DNA from 4 places in the Pseudomonas sp. GL-RE-29 genome. Region 3 is predicted to be linked to each of the others. Evidence: predicted binding sites of a transcription regulator. Region 3 holds the regulator's gene; each other region holds the start of a gene.
What was found. The regulator FliA, encoded in region 3, starts transcription of late flagellar genes. The targets are predictions, from matches to a motif close to CTAAAGTTTNNNNNNNNNNNGCCGNTAA.

Region 1 (3,875 bases), on a different contig from region 3:
CGAGATGTCCAGCAGTTTGCCACTGATCGGCGTCTTGAGTTTCTCGCCATCCAGATCGACATCGACCAATTGGGCCAGCTTCAAGGCAGCACGGAACGCATTGCGACGCTGGTGGTAGACCACCTCGTCGGGCAGGGTGCCACGGTAGCAGCGACTACCACTGGATTCGTCGAGGGTCATCGGACCGTTGCTTTCCCAGGCAATTCGCACGCCTTCGTGGAAGCCTTCGATCTTGAACGGCTCGCCGGCCATCAAAAAGCGTTCGCCGTCACGCGGAATCATCTCGTCCAGGGCAATCATGTTGCTGTCACGGTCAACGGCCACCAGATAGGTCTGGAAGCGCTGGCTGCGCTCGTTGAAGGTGATGATTAGCGGGTCATGACTTTCGTGCAACTGGCGCAGGTTGCTGGAGATTTCCAGAGGCGTGCTGAGCACCTTGGGTGGCTGCGGAGAATCTTCCGCACTTAAGGCATTGGACACGGTTAATCAATCTCCAGACAAAATTTGACTACGGCGAGCCAGCATATTGCCAGCATGTTTCGCGACTTGATAGAGGGGGCTCATCGACCGGCTTAAGCCTGACTGAGCGGGCGCGGTTTCACAAGCTTGGAGAATGATCCGCTGGCATCGTAGAGCGCGGGAGGTTCGCCGCCGGTGAGGATTTTCAGCTGGGTAGCCGTGGCAGCTTGCTGCACCAGGATTGACTGGCCATTGCTGGCATTGGTGGCTTGGCACTGGGCCAGGAGATCGGTCAGTACATCGCTTTGCGTAAGCAACGCCTCACCAACGCTCGACTGGCTTGCCAGTTGCTCCAAACCGCTACGGTTGGTCGGCAGGTTGAGGCTGGCAAGAATTTCACTGCGCTTGCGGCCATGCTGTTCGAGCAAAATGATCAGCGCCTGTTTCTGCGCGAGAACATCTTCAAGTAGAGGCATGTCGCGGCCATGCAAGGCGAGGGACTCGGTCTGCAGCAGCTCGAGCAAATGTTGCGCTGGAGCAAAGTCGTCGGTGATCAGTTGCAATAAATTAGTGTCGTGCATGGCTGGCCTTGGGTTTTAAGCGTCCAAAAGCCTGGCGCCGGCCGTGGCCTAGCGCTGGGCTTCGAAGTTGAGCAGTTTGCTGGCTACACGGTTGCTGTCGACTTTGTAGCTGCCATCGGCAATCGCTGCTTTCAACTCGGCCACGCGGGCGTTGTCGACGACAGGCTGATCGCGCAGCGTATCAGTGACCTTTTGCAACTGCTGAGCCTCATTGCTGAGATGTACCGATTCCCCGCTTTTGACGGTACTGGCCTGTTCGGCCGGGGTATTCAGCGGCGCGGAGTTGCCAGCTTCGGCGGTTTCCTTGGTGGCGCTGGTACGTGTACTGCCCGTAAGTGACGAGGAGCTGTTCAAACGGCTGAAATCAATGACCATGATAAAAAACCTCTGGGAATTTGGACGCTTGCCATGTTTTCGGCCCTTCCCTGAAAAACTTTAGGCCCATTTATCAATGAGCGTGCGCGCGTCAGCGTTTGCCCGGCATGGGACACAGTTTAGGGAACAGCCTCGGTCAGCGCCACAGCTTCACCAAAAGAGGTTCCTACATGGACACTTCCACCTGGCCCGGCGCGGTCACTTGCGCCTTGATCACTCGCTTGGAGTTGAGGTTTTTCACTCGGATCTGTTCGCTCATGCCGCCGTTGGCCAGCGCTTCGCCCGGCATGCGCACGCTGAGCGTACCACTGCGGGCGGTAATCACCACCTGATCGCCCTTGCGGATCACTTCCGCCTGTTCGAGATTCACCAAGGTAATCACCTGATCAGCGACCATTGGTCGGGTAAGTCGTTGCCCGATCGCCTGATCCACGGAGGTCAGGTAGCCCTGGCTGATCAGACTGATATCGCGCTCGCGCAGAAGGACATCTGCAGGCTCGACGATACCCGCGCGCCGCAGCGGTCGGGCGGTGGTCACAACGTCGCGAAACAGGCGCACTTGAGCGGGTACGAAGACCGTCCAGGGGGACGAACCCTCACAGCGAACCTTGACCGTGACGCGCCCCAACGGCTTGGCCGGGCTCTCCAGCGTGGCTGTCAATTCCTTGTCGCACATTGGCATGTGCATGCGTGGATCGAGCTGGTTGACCTGGATTTCATAGCGACCTTCCGTTTGACTGGTTGCCAGATAGTCCTCTACGGTGAATTCAAGAAAGCCCTGGGTGACGCCGATAAGCATGTCAGGCAAGGTAACCGCGTCAGCAAGGGCAGGGCTGCCAGCGTTGAACAGGCACACAGCCGCCAACACGCCGAGGCATTTGCGGTAGAGCGTGGTCAGGCGTCGGGAAAATGTCGGTTCTGTGTTCATGAAGAGATAAAAAGCAAGCGCCGTGCCGTTTAGTGATGAATGTGCGTCGCAACAACACTTAGCGTTGGTTTAGGAGTCTGGGCATGGCTGGTGTAATGGATTCGGTGAACCAGCGCACGCAACTGGTGGGGCAGAATCGCCTTGAGCTGTTGTTGTTCCGTCTCGACGGCCAGCAGCTGTATGGGATCAACGTGTTCAAGGTGCGGGAGGTGCTGCAATGCCCGAAATTGACGTTGATGCCCAAGTCCAGTCCTGTCGTGTGCGGCGTGGCGAACATTCGGGGGGCGACCATTCCGATCCTGGATCTGGCGATGGCAACCGGCTCCGGTGCGTTGAAGGACAAGAACAATCCTTTCGTGATCATCACGGAGTACAACACCAAGACCCAGGGTTTCCTGGTGCGTTCGGTGGAGCGCATTGTGAACATGAACTGGGAAGAGATTCATCCGCCACCCAAGGGCACCGGGCGCGATCACTACCTCACGGCAGTGACTCGGGTCGACAATCAGTTAGTCGAAATCATCGACGTCGAGAAGGTGCTGGCGGAAGTGGCGCCGACGCCGGAAGCGATTTCCGTGGGTGTGGTCGATGTCGAAACCCAGCACAAGGCGCTGTCCTTGCGCGTGCTGACGGTCGATGACTCGTCGGTGGCGCGCAAGCAGGTCACGCGTTGCCTGCAAACGGTCGGTGTCGAAGTGGTGGCGTTGAACGACGGCCGGCAAGCGCTGGATTACCTGCGCAAACTGGTCGACGAGGGGAAGAAGCCCGAAGATGAGTTCCTGATGATGATCTCCGACATAGAGATGCCGGAGATGGACGGATACACGCTGACGGCCGAGATCCGCAACGACCCTCGCATGCAAAAGCTTCATATCATCCTGCATACTTCGTTGTCGGGTGTGTTCAATCAGGCGATGGTCAAGAAGGTCGGTGCCGATGACTTCCTTGCCAAATTCCGACCTGATGACCTGGCATCCCGGGTAGTCGACCGGATCAAAGCAGCAGACATCAACTAGGGGCGTTCGGTCCCTGGCAGTCAACACGATTTTAGAGGCGGCAGCATTGTCTACGGGTAATTTGGATTTCGAACAGTTCCGGGTATTCCTGGAAAAAGCCTGTGGCATTTTGCTCGGTGAAAACAAGCAGTATCTGGTCTCGAGCCGTCTCAACAAGCTGATGGAACAGCAAGGCATCAAGTCGTTGGGTGAGCTTGTCCAGCGCATGCAAACCCAGCCGCGCAGCGGTTTGCGTGAGCAGGTAGTGGATGCCATGACCACCAACGAAACCCTGTGGTTTCGTGACACCTATCCATTTGAAGTCCTGAAGAACAAAGTGCTGCCCGAGGCGATCAAGGCCAGTCCCGGCCAGCGCTTGCGGATTTGGTCGGCGGCCTGTTCGTCGGGTCAGGAGCCGTACTCGCTGTCGATGTCCATCGACGAGTTCGAGCGGGTCAACATGGGCCAGTTGAGGATGGGCGTGCAGATCGTTGCCACTGATCTGTCCGGTACCATGCTGAACAACTGCAAGACCGG
Region 2 (3,875 bases), on a different contig from region 3:
TGGAAGAGTTGCTGCGTCTGGTCGACGCTCTGCAATTCCACGAAGAGCACGGCGAAGTTTGCCCTGCCAACTGGAAAAAAGGCGACAAAGGCATGAACGCTTCGCCAGAAGGCGTTGCTGCTTACCTGACCGAGCACGCTGCTGCTCTGTAAGGCCGTTCCAGGTACAAAAAAACCGGCCTCAGGGCCGGTTTTTTTATGCGCGGAATATGTCCAGAACCCTGTAGTAGCCAGCTTGCTGGCGATGGTAGCCGTTATGCCGCCATCGCCAGCAAGCCGGCTCCTACAGAGGCGTGCATCCTGTAGGCGCAAGGTCGCACCTGGATCAATCGTCGAAATCTTCCCAGCCACCCATCTGCTTCCAGCGATTGACGATGCCGCAGAACAGCTCGGCCGTCTTCTCGGTGTCATAGCGAGCCGAGTGGGCCTCGCGGCCGTCGAAGTCGATATCGGCGGCCTGACAGGCCTTGGCCAGCACGGTTTGACCATAGGCCAGACCGGCGAGGGTGGCCGTGTCGAAGCTGGAGAACGGGTGGAACGGGTTGCGCTTCATGTCCAGTCGCGCGACGGCGGCGTTCAGGAAGCCCAAATCGAAGCTGCTGTTGTGCCCGACCAGAATTGCCCGCTTGCAGCCGTTGGCCTTGAGCGCCTTGCGCACGCCGCGGAAGATGTCGTTCAGGGCCGCTTCTTCACTCACTGCCATGCGCAGTGGGTGATCGAGCTTGATCCCGGTGAACTCCAGCGCTGCCGCCTCGACGTTCGCGCCTTCGAAAGGCTCGACCCGGAAGAAGTAGGTGTGATCCGGGTAAACAAAACCCTTTTCATCCATGGCGATGGTGGTCGCGGCGATTTCCAGCAGAGCGTCGGTGGCCGAATTGAAGCCACCGGTTTCTACGTCGACGACAACCGGCAGGTAGCCACGAAACCGTGCGGCCATTGGGTGACGGGAACCGCCGCCACCGCCATTACCTTCCTGTTCGTCGTCGTAATGGTCTTCACTCACGCGTGTTCCTCCAGCAGGCGCCAGCGCAGTTTTTCACCGGCGCGCAGCGGGATAACGGTCAGCTCGCCAAATGGCAGGCTGGTTGGGGCGGTCCATTCTTCGCGAACCAGGGTGATGCGATCGGTATTCGCCGGCAGGCCGTAGAAACGCGGGCCGTTGAGGCTGGCGAAGGCTTCGAGCTTGTCCAGCGCGTTGCGCTGTTCGAAGGCTTCGGCGTACATCTCGATCGCGGCATAAGCGGTGTAGCAGCCGGCGCAACCGCAAGCGGCTTCTTTGGCGTGCTGGGCGTGGGGCGCAGAGTCAGTGCCGAGGAAGAACTTTTCGCTGCCGCTGGTGGCGGCGTCAAGCAGGGCTTCCTGGTGCGTATTGCGCTTGAGAATCGGCAGGCAATAGAAGTGCGGCCGAATCCCGCCCACCAACATGTGGTTGCGGTTGTACAGCAGGTGATGCGCGGTGATGGTCGCGCCAACGTTGGCCGAAGCCGAGTTGACGAACTGCACGGCGTCCGCGGTGGTGATGTGTTCGAACACTACTTTGAGCGTCGGGAAACGCTCGACCACACGGCGCATGTGCTCATCGATGAAGATTTTTTCGCGGTCGAACACGTCGACATCGCCACGGGTGACTTCACCGTGAATCAACAAAGGCATTCCCACTTCGGCCATGGCCTCAAGTGCAGGGAAGATCTTGTCGATGCTGGTGACGCCAGAGTCCGAGTTGGTGGTCGCACCGGCCGGGTACAGCTTGGCGGCGTGCACGAAACCGCTGGCCTTGGCCTCGCGAATTTCTTCAGGCTGGGTGCGGTCGGTCAGGTACAGGACCATTAGCGGTTCGAACGGGCTGCCGGCCGGGCGGGCAGCGAGAATCCGCTGGCGATAGCCGTCGGCTTCGGCCGCATTGCGGACCGGAGGAACCAGGTTGGGCATGATGATGGCGCGACCAAAGGTGCGCGCGACATCCGCGACGGTATTGGTCAACACAGCACCATCGCGAAGATGAATATGCCAGTCGTCGGGACGCAGCAGGGTCAGGCGGTCGGACATGAGGGGATTCCAGGCGGGTCAAACTGAGGGGAATGCTACCGGAAAAGACTCTTGCAGGCACTCGCTATCAAGTTTTGCGGGAAGCTTCCGATATCCAACAGGTATGCCGTAAACAAGTGTGTGTCGGTCTTTGTGTTGTAGAAACCAGTGGAGCCTCCCGTGCGCCAGCGTTATTTAGCCTTGCTCAGTGTGTTTGCCAGCCTTCCCGCGATGGCGCTCACTTTCCAGACCCGTCTGGAGAGCATTGAGTGGACGGTCGAAGGCGACAAGTTCGAATGCCGCCTGACTCAGCCGATCACCGATTTCGGCTCGGGGCAGTTTGTGCGCCGTGCTGGCGAGCAGGCGACATTTCGTCTGAATGCTTACAACGCCATGATGGGCGGCGGTTCTGCGACATTGCTGGCGGCCGCTGCCCCTTGGCAACCGGGACGTGGCGATATCAACCTGGGCACGGTGAGAATTGGCAGCGGCAATGTGCTATTCAACAGCTCACAGATTCAGGCCGGGCGTTTGATCAGTGGCCTCATGGATGGGCGCAGTCCGGTGGTTCGGCATTCCTCGGGCGACGGCCGGGTGTCGGAAGTGCGGTTGCTGCCGGTCAAATTCAGCAAGGCTTTCGCTGATTATCAGGGCTGCGTGGCCAAGTTGTTGCCGCAAAACTTCGAGCAAGTGAAACAGTCCGAGGTTGGCTTCCCTGGTGGAGGTATCGATCTGGATGCCGCCGCCAAAGCCAAGCTGCAGGTCATGCTGGAGTACATGAAGGCTGATCCGACGGTCAATCACATCGAACTCGATGGCCACTCCGACAATAGCGGCAACCGATTGACCAATCGTGATCTGTCACGCCGCCGGGCCTTGGCCGTCATGGAGTTTTTCAAGGCCAACGGGATTCAGGAATCGCAAATCACTATCCGTTTTCACGGCGAGCGTTATCCGTTGGCGCCCAACACCAACAACGCCAACCGCTCGAAGAATCGCCGGGTAGCCGTACGCCTGGAGCGAGGGGCTCCGGCGGAGCAGGTTGCCCCTCAGGCTACGAAACCGGCAGCGTCGGCGACTTCCTGACCTGACGGTCATCGTCGCGCTCTCGACAGATTCTGTCGCTTCGTCGTCATAAGCTGTCGCGCCTCTGTAAATTATTCTGTATGAGCGGTAGACTTCACGGCTTTCCGTAGAACCCCGTGGAGTGATGGCATGGCGGACGTAAACAAGGTCGTTCTGGCGTATTCCGGCGGCCTGGACACTTCGGTGATCCTCAAGTGGCTGCAGGATACTTATAACTGTGAAGTCGTGACCTTCACCGCTGACCTGGGTCAGGGCGAAGAGGTCGAACCTGCACGCGCCAAGGCTCAGGCCATGGGCGTCAAAGAAATCTACATCGACGACCTGCGCGAAGAATTCGTGCGCGATTTCGTGTTCCCGATGTTCCGCGCCAACACCGTTTATGAAGGCGAGTACCTGCTGGGTACTTCCATCGCTCGTCCGTTGATCGCCAAACGCCTGATCGAAATTGCCAACGAAACCGGCGCTGACGCCATTTCCCACGGCGCCACCGGTAAAGGTAACGACCAGGTTCGTTTCGAACTGGGCGCGTACGCCTTGAAGCCAGGCGTGAAAGTGATCGCTCCGTGGCGCGAATGGGACTTGCTGTCCCGTGAAAAACTGATGGATTACGCTGAAAAGCACGCGATCCCGATCGAGCGTCACGGCAAGAAAAAATCCCCGTACTCGATGGATGCCAACCTGCTGCACATCTCCTATGAAGGCGGCGTGCTGGAAGACACCTGGACCGAGCACGAAGAAGACATGTGGAAATGGACCGTCTCCCCG
Region 3 (3,875 bases):
CTCGCGGACTTCGCTGAACATGCTGTTCACCGCGTCCAGTGCTTCGAGAACCACGTCCATCAATTCCGAGTCGACGCGACGTTCGCCCTTGCGCAGGATGTCGAAAACGTTCTCGGCGATGTGACAGCACTCCACCAGCTCGTTGAGCTGGAGGAAGCCGGCGCCCCCTTTTACAGTGTGAAAACCGCGAAAAATTGCATTGAGCAAATCCGCATCATCCGGACGGCTTTCCAGCTCGACCAGTTGCTCGGACAGTTGCTCTAGAATCTCGCCGGCCTCAACCAGGAAATCCTGAAGGATCTCTTCATCGGCGCCGAAGCTCATTAAGGGTGTGCTCCTACAGGTCTAAAAACCCAAAAAACCTAAAATTCTAAAACTCTAAAATCCCAGGCTGGATAACAAATCGTCCACATCGTCCTGACCGGACACAACGTCTTCTCTTTTATCGGCATGAATCTGCGGACCTTCACCCTGAGAGAGATGTTTTTGTGGATCTTTTTCTGCAAGCATCGCTTCACGGTCATGTTCGATGCCCGCGAAGCGGTCCACCTGACTGGCCATGAGCACGAGCTTGAGCAAATTGCTTTCGACTTCGGTGACCAGTTGGGTCACTCGCTTGATCACTTGACCGGTGAGGTCCTGGTAATCCTGGGCGAGCAGAATGTCGTTGAGGTTGCTCGACACCGCGCGATTGTCTGCGCTGCTGCGTGCCAGGAAGCCGTCGACTCGCCGGGCCAGTTCGCGGAACTCTTCAGCGCCGACTTCGCGGCGCATGAACCGCCCCCAATCCGTGCTCAACGCCTGGGCTTCGTCAGCCAGGCTGTTGACCAGCGGCGTGGCGTTTTCCACCAGGTCCATGGTGCGATTGGCGGCCGCCTCGGTCAGTTTGACCACATACCCCAGACGCTCGGTGGCGTCGGTGATTTGCGACACTTCCTCGGCTTGCGGCATGTTCGGGTCAATCTGGAAATTGACGATCGCGCTATGCAGCTCGCGGGTGAGCTTGCCCACTTCCTGATACAGGCCGCGGTCACGGGTCTGGTTGAGCTCATGGATCAATTGCACAGCATCGCCAAACCTGCCTTTTTCAAGGCTCGCGACCAGTTCGACGGCGTGTTTTTTCAGGGTCGATTCAAAATCGCCCTGGGATGATTCGTTATGCCCCATAGCTCCCCCGTGGCGCAGTTCAACCGATGCGTTCGAAAATCTTCTCGATTTTTTCTTTCAACGCCTGGGCCGTGAAGGGTTTGACCACATAGCCGTTAACACCGGCCTGGGCCGCTTCGATGATCTGTTCGCGCTTGGCTTCAGCGGTCACCATCAGCACTGGCAAATGCTTGAGTTTTTCATCGGCACGCACGTGGCGCAGCAGATCGATACCGGTCATGCCAGGCATGTTCCAGTCCGTTACCAGAAAGTCGATGCTCCCGCTGTTGAGAACCGGAATGGCAGTGGTGCCATCGTCAGCCTCGACCGTGTTGGTGAACCCAAGGTCACGCAACAGGTTTTTTATGATCCGCCGCATCGTTGAGAAGTCATCAACGATGAGGATTTTCATGTTCTTGTCCAATTCGACCTCCAAGCAGACTAAAACGCGCCCAGCACCTGGACGCGCCATTTCAATCAATCTGGCAAAGCACTCGATGACTGTCTGGAGTACAACGGATCGAGACCGGCGCGGTTCAACACCCCACCAGCCACGTCGCAGTGCCCCCACACTGCCTTCAGCGCGCTCGCCACTCTCCCAAACGCCCCCGCAAACGGGCCGCGCACTGGCTGTGTAACTGGCTGACCCGAGATTCGCTGACTCCCAGGACCTCACCGATTTCCTTGAGATTCAACTCTTCGTCGTAGTACAGCGCCAACACCAGTCGCTCACGCTCCGGCAAATTGGCAATCGCGTCCGCCAGCGCTGCCTGGAAGCGTTCATCTTCCAGATCGCGTGACGGCTCGAGATGAGCACTCGCGCCATCCTCGTGCAGCCCTTCGTGTTCGCCGTCCTGCAACAGATCGTCGAAACTGAACAAGCGGCTGCCCAGGGTGTCGTTCAAAATCCCGTAATAATCGTCGAGACTCAATTGGAGTTCGGCCGCAACTTCATGATCTTTAGCGTCACGGCCGGTTTTAGCTTCAATCGAGCGAATGGCGTCGCTGACCATCCGGGTATTGCGGTGGACCGAACGTGGCGCCCAATCCCCTTTGCGCACTTCATCGAGCATCGCGCCGCGGATTCGAATGCCCGCGTACGTCTCGAAACTCGCGCCTTTGCTGGCGTCATATTTTGTTGATACTTCAAGCAGGCCGATCATCCCGGCCTGGATCAGGTCTTCGACCTGGACACTGGCTGGCAGGCGTGCCAGCAAATGGTAGGCAATGCGTTTGACCAGTGGCGCGTAACGCTCGATCAGCTCGTACTGCGCGTCACGCGCCGACTTCTTGTAGAGGTTGTAACCGCTGGCGGTCATAGCACGGGTCCTGCCGTTTGTTGCACGAGGCGCTCGACGAAAAACTCCAGGTGCCCGCGCGGGTTGGCAGGCAGCGGCCAGGTATCGACCTTTTGCGCGATGGCCTTGAACGCCAGCGAACACTTGGAACGCGGGAACGCTTCGTAGACCGCGCGCTGCTTCTGCACGGCCTTGCGCACGCTTTCGTCGTATGGCACGGCGCCGACGTATTGCAGGGCGACGTCGAGGAAGCGGTCCGTAACTTTGGTCAGTTTGGCGAACAGATTGCGGCCTTCCTGCGGGCTCTGGGCCATGTTGGCCAGGACGCGGAAACGATTCATGCCGTAATCGCGGTTGAGCAATTTGATCAGTGCGTAGGCGTCCGTGATCGAAGTCGGCTCGTCGCAGACCACCAGCAACACTTCCTGCGCTGCACGTACAAAACTGACTACCGAGTCACCAATACCCGCAGCGGTGTCAATCACCAGTACGTCGAGGTTGTCGCCGATGTCGCTGAAGGCCTGGATCAGGCCGGCGTGTTGCGCCGGGCTCAAATGAACCATGCTCTGGGTGCCGGACGCCGCCGGAACAATGCGGATGCCGCCCGGCCCTTGCAACAGGACGTCGCGCAGCTCGCAGCGGCCTTCGATCACGTCGGCCAGAGTACGTTTGGGTGTCAGCCCTAGCAGAACGTCGACGTTCGCCAGGCCCAGGTCGGCGTCCAGCAACATGACGCGCCGGCCAAGCTCAGCCAAAGCCAGGGACAAGTTCACTGACACGTTAGTCTTCCCGACGCCACCTTTGCCGCCGGTCACCGCGATCACCTGTACGGGATGCATGCTGCCCATGTTATTTCTTTACCTTGTCTTGCATAGACGGAGGCCACATTACTGGCTGCGCGTTCACAAACGGAACAATGCATGGCAGACCATCGATGTAGGTACAAAAACGATTCATTTTTACCTCAGCCAACCTGCTTGGTCGGACTGTGGTAGATGTCAGCGAACATGTCAGCCATGGCTTCTTCGCTGGGTTCTTCCTGCATTTGCACGCTGACGGCGCGGCTGACCAACTGATGACGACGCGGCAGATGCAAATCATCCGGAATCCGCGGGCCATCGGTCAGGTAAGCCACTGGCAACTCATGACTGATGGCCAGGCTCAACACCTCGCCCAGACTGGCCGTTTCATCCAGTTTAGTCAGAATGCAGCCGGCAAGCCCGCAACGCTTGTAACTGTGATAAGCGGCGGTTAGAACCTGTTTCTGGCTAGTGGTTGCCAGGACCAGATAATTTTTTGATTTGATGCCTCGTCCGGCCAGGCTTTCGAGCTGCATGCGCAGCGCTGGATCGCTGGCCTGCAGGCCGGCGGTGTCGATCAACACCACGCGCTTGCGCAGCAGTGGATCCAGCGCTTGGACCAGCGATTGGC
Region 4 (3,875 bases), on a different contig from region 3:
TCTGATCGATGTCGTGTGCCACGGCAGTTTGCTGCTCCACGGCGGCGGCGATCTGTTGGTTCTGATCGACGATCATGCCCACGGCGCCAAGGATGTTTTCCAGTGCCAGTTGGACTTTTTCCGACTGCCCCACGGTGCCATTCGCCATTTCGTGGCTGACGCCCATCGCCTTCACCGCTGCGCCAACACCGCCGTGGAGCTTGGCGATCATCTGCTCGATTTCTTCGGTTGATTGCTGAGTGCGCTTGGCCAGGGTCCGGACCTCGTCCGCCACCACCGCGAAACCACGCCCCTGTTCACCGGCGCGGGCCGCTTCGATTGCAGCGTTGAGCGCCAACAGATTGGTCTGTTCGGCAATGCTCTTGATCACTTCCAGCACGCGGCTGATGGACTGGCTGTCGCTGGCCAGTTGATTGATGACCAGCACCGATTGATCAATCTCGTTGGCCAATGCCGCGATGCTGCCCTGCTGGGACTGCACCAGTCCCCGACCGCTGACGGTCTCGTCGTTGACACTGTGGGCGCTGCTGACCGCCGCAGCGGCACTGCGTGCGACCTCCAGTGAAGTGGCGGACATCTGGTTCATCGCCGTCGCGACCTGCTCGATCTGCGTGCGCTGCCCGGCCACTGCCTGATTGCTTTGCGCCGAGACATGTTCCACTTGCCCGGCCTGACGCTCGACCTCGCTGACGGTCTGCCCCACCCGCTCGATCAGGTCATGGATTTTTTTCACCGTGCCGTTGAACACCTCGCCCAACTCGCCCAACTCATCGCGGCTATTGGCGCTGAAGGTAACGGTCATGTCGCCAGCCGCCACTTTGTCCATCACCCCGCCAAGACGTTTGAGGGTGGTGCGGGTCGAGGCGTAGAAGCCGCCGTAGAGATAAAAAATCAACACAAAAACCACCGACAGCGCCACGGCCTGCAAGACCATGTGCGTGCGGTTCTGCTCCAGACGCTGCTGCAACTGGGTGCCGAGAAATTTCAGGGTGGCTTCGTTGAGTTGGTAGGTCTGGTCCATCAGGCCCGTGACCTGATCGTAAAAGCCCTGCCATGGTCTATCGAGGGTGTCGGCCATCACCACTTGTTCTTCGAACAATTCACTGGCTTTCTTCAGCGACGCCCGACTGCTATCAGCCTTGGCGGCAAGCGTTTCCCGTGCGGCAGAGCTGGAGCCCAGCGCATCCTGCAGTTTCACCCCGTATTCGCCCTGCAGCTTTTCGATCTGTGCCAACAATTCATCGAAACGCGTGCTCGATGAGGAATTGATAAAGCCCTGCCCCAGCGAAAAAGAGCCCATCGCCCGGCCTTCGCCCAGCAGCTGAGTGACCGGCGGGGTGACATTGGTGATGAGTTCGCTCAGTTGGCGCATGTCGCTTTGCGTATCACGACTGAGGCCGGCCTGACTGGCAATGATCTGGCTGAACACCTGCGCGCTGCCGAGCAACTTGCCGATCATGCCGCTTTTGCTTTGCAGCGAGCTTTCGGCTTGCTGAGCCTTGAAGGCGGCGATCATTTCATCGCGCTTGGCATCGAAGACCGCAATCTGTTCCGGGTCCGTGCTCATCGCCGTCAACCCTTGCATACGGCTCAGCACACTTTGCCCCAAAGTATTGATCTGTGACTCGACATTCCCGGCCTTGCCGGATTGACCGAGGGAGACGTTGATCTGCACCAGGTTGTTCAGGGTCTCCAGATCGCGCCGCAACGTCAGGCTGCTGCCCAACAGATCCAGGCTCTGGAGTTCAACCCGGGTGCCCTGGAATTCGCGATAGGAATCACGCACCAGGTAGAAGTTGGTCACCAGCATCGGCACCAGAAACAGTACGCTGATCAGGCTGAACTTCATGCCGAAGCTCAGGCGATTCATCAGTGCGACGGCGGGATAGAGCAAGCTCTTCACTGGAAGTCTCCCTTGGATTTCTTATTTTTATTGGCAGGCGCAGACCGACAGCAGATAGCCACTATTGGGCGCTGTCTCTGTATAACTTAAATCGGCGGGAAGTTTTGTAACTTAAGGTTAATGGCAAAAAGATCGCAGCCTCCGGCAGCTCCTACAGGGGTGCGTGCATCCGATTATCGGTAGTACGCGATCCATGTAGGAGCTGCCGCAGGCTGCGATCTTTTGATTTTTAATCCCGGATCAGGGCATCACGGTCCACAACGCAAAACCCGCATACCAGAGCACTGCCGCCCGCAGCAGCAACTCCCAGATCCGGTCAAGGTTGTTGATGCCTTCAGGCCCGACCACCGGAGCCGGAATTTCACCGGCCACAAGTCCGGCCTTCTCGATCAGTTGAGCGGCGCTGATGTTCCAGTTCAACAATTCGTGCAACATCACCCGGCTGACCGCGACAAAGTTACCCACCAAGGCAAAACTGGCCGCCAGCAGACGTACCGGCAGCCAGTCGAAGGCATGGCGCAATTGTCCTGCGCGCTCGACCACAGTCGGGTTTTGCCCGTGTTCTTCGGCCAGGGCCAGCAGTCGATAGGCCAGCGCCGCGACCGGTCCCAACAGGAAATACCAGAAAATCACCGCAAAAAAGCTCTGGTAAGCCTCCCACAACAGATGAGCTTCGACCCGTTCCAGCAGTTGCTCGCCACTGTCGGCGCAGATGTCGAGGTCACGCTTGGCGACATGGGCCGCAGCTTGCAGGTCTTCGCGACGCCAGGCATCGCGAAAAGGCCCGAGACCGCCCAGCAGGTCGCCGCGTCCCAGGCTGTAAATCACCACCAGCAGGTGCACCGGCAACGCCAACAAACCGTAGGCGACCGGATCCAGGACCACCAACAGCAAGCCCAGCAACGCCACCGGCAACAACACCATCACGACCAGAACCAGCCACGGACGCTTCGTCAGACGCGGGCTGGATTCAAGCTTGTGCAACTCGCGCACCCAACCGCCATCACGTTGAATCTGGTGGCGCAGGGCCGAGAATTTCTCGATCCACACCGCCAACAGCAACACCAGAAAACTCATTGTCCTTCCTCTCGTAGCAGGGCCGTGCGATAGCGTGCCCAGTCGAACGCAGGGCCCGGATCGGTCTTGCGCCCGGGCGCGATGTCGCTGTGCCCGCAGATGCGCTGTGCGGTGATGGCCGGAAAGGTGTTTTGCAGCTGCCGGGTCAACACCGTCAATGCGTCATATTGAGCATCGGTGAACGGCAGATCATCCGTGCCTTCCAACTCGATGCCCACGGAAAAATCGTTACAGGTTTCCCGTCCCTCGAAAATCGAAACACCGGCGTGCCAGGCGCGCTCCAGGCAAGAGACAAACTGAGTGACGGTGCCGTCACGCTCAATCAGAAAATGCGCAGACACCCGCAGATCGGCAATCCCCTCAAAGTACGGGTGTTCCGTGACATCCAGGCGATTTTGGAAAAACTCCTGCACCTTGCCGGTGGCGAACTGCGCCGGCGGCAGGCTGATGTTGTGGATCACCAGCAGGGAAATTTCGCCCTCGGGGCGCGCATTGAAGTTGGGCGAGGGGCATAAATGCACGTCCTGACACCAACCGCTTGCGGGGTCCAACTGCATACAAATTCCTTCAACGACGACTGTGTTGGTGCCCAGTATGCCGCGATAGACCCTCGGCATGCGATCACTTGCCGCGATCGAGGCGCTGCAGCTTACCGATCTCCGACTCCAGAGCCCGATCAAACAACAAGGTGTCCTCCAGAGCCCGTACCGTGCCATGACGAAATTCGATGGCGAGCTGGGTGCGGCTGCGCTCCAGCACCTGCATACCCGTGCGGTTGACGAAAATGTACTGACCGCTGGTTTCGTTGATCGCCGCCAGTTTGCAGCGCTGAGGGTTTTCCTGAAACTCGACCCAGCTACCAACACTCAATTGATCGACTTGACGCAAGCCCGCA

Region 1: a site for FliA is predicted at 1,452-1,479, ahead of flgM (flagellar biosynthesis anti-sigma factor FlgM). Genes of this name have one in related genera too.
Region 2: a site for FliA is predicted at 2,112-2,139, ahead of KGB21_RS11670 (flagellar protein MotY). Genes of this name have one in related genera too.
Region 4: a site for FliA is predicted at 1,992-2,019, ahead of KGB21_RS16460 (methyl-accepting chemotaxis protein). Genes of this name have one in related genera too.

The regions. Positions count from the first base shown of each region.
Region 1 covers NZ_JAGYGD010000058.1:10,747-14,621, reverse strand. The annotation lists gene KGB21_RS28550 (flagellar brake protein) at 1-480, opposite strand, end outside; gene KGB21_RS28545 (flagella synthesis protein FlgN) at 573-1,040, opposite strand; gene flgM (flagellar biosynthesis anti-sigma factor FlgM) at 1,089-1,415, opposite strand; gene flgA (flagellar basal body P-ring formation chaperone FlgA) at 1,582-2,343, opposite strand; gene KGB21_RS28530 (chemotaxis protein CheV) at 2,427-3,359, shown strand; gene cheR (protein-glutamate O-methyltransferase CheR) at 3,406-3,875, shown strand, end outside.
Region 2 covers NZ_JAGYGD010000011.1:89,511-93,385, forward strand. The annotation lists gene KGB21_RS11655 (peroxiredoxin) at 1-152, shown strand, start outside; gene rnt (ribonuclease T) at 325-1,002, opposite strand; gene pyrC (dihydroorotase) at 999-2,045, opposite strand; gene KGB21_RS11670 (flagellar protein MotY) at 2,205-3,110, shown strand; gene KGB21_RS11675 (argininosuccinate synthase) at 3,240-3,875, shown strand, end outside.
Region 3 covers NZ_JAGYGD010000006.1:130,533-134,407, forward strand. The annotation lists gene KGB21_RS07760 (chemotaxis protein CheA) at 1-324, opposite strand, end outside; gene KGB21_RS07765 (protein phosphatase CheZ) at 379-1,167, opposite strand; gene KGB21_RS07770 (chemotaxis response regulator CheY) at 1,187-1,558, opposite strand; gene fliA (RNA polymerase sigma factor FliA) at 1,725-2,465, opposite strand; gene fleN (flagellar synthesis regulator FleN) at 2,462-3,292, opposite strand; gene flhF (flagellar biosynthesis protein FlhF) at 3,409-3,875, opposite strand, start outside.
Region 4 covers NZ_JAGYGD010000018.1:88,148-92,022, reverse strand. The annotation lists gene KGB21_RS16460 (methyl-accepting chemotaxis protein) at 1-1,903, opposite strand, end outside; gene ampE (regulatory signaling modulator protein AmpE) at 2,144-2,980, opposite strand; gene ampD (1,6-anhydro-N-acetylmuramyl-L-alanine amidase AmpD) at 2,977-3,537, opposite strand; gene KGB21_RS16445 (DUF1631 domain-containing protein) at 3,602-3,875, opposite strand, start outside.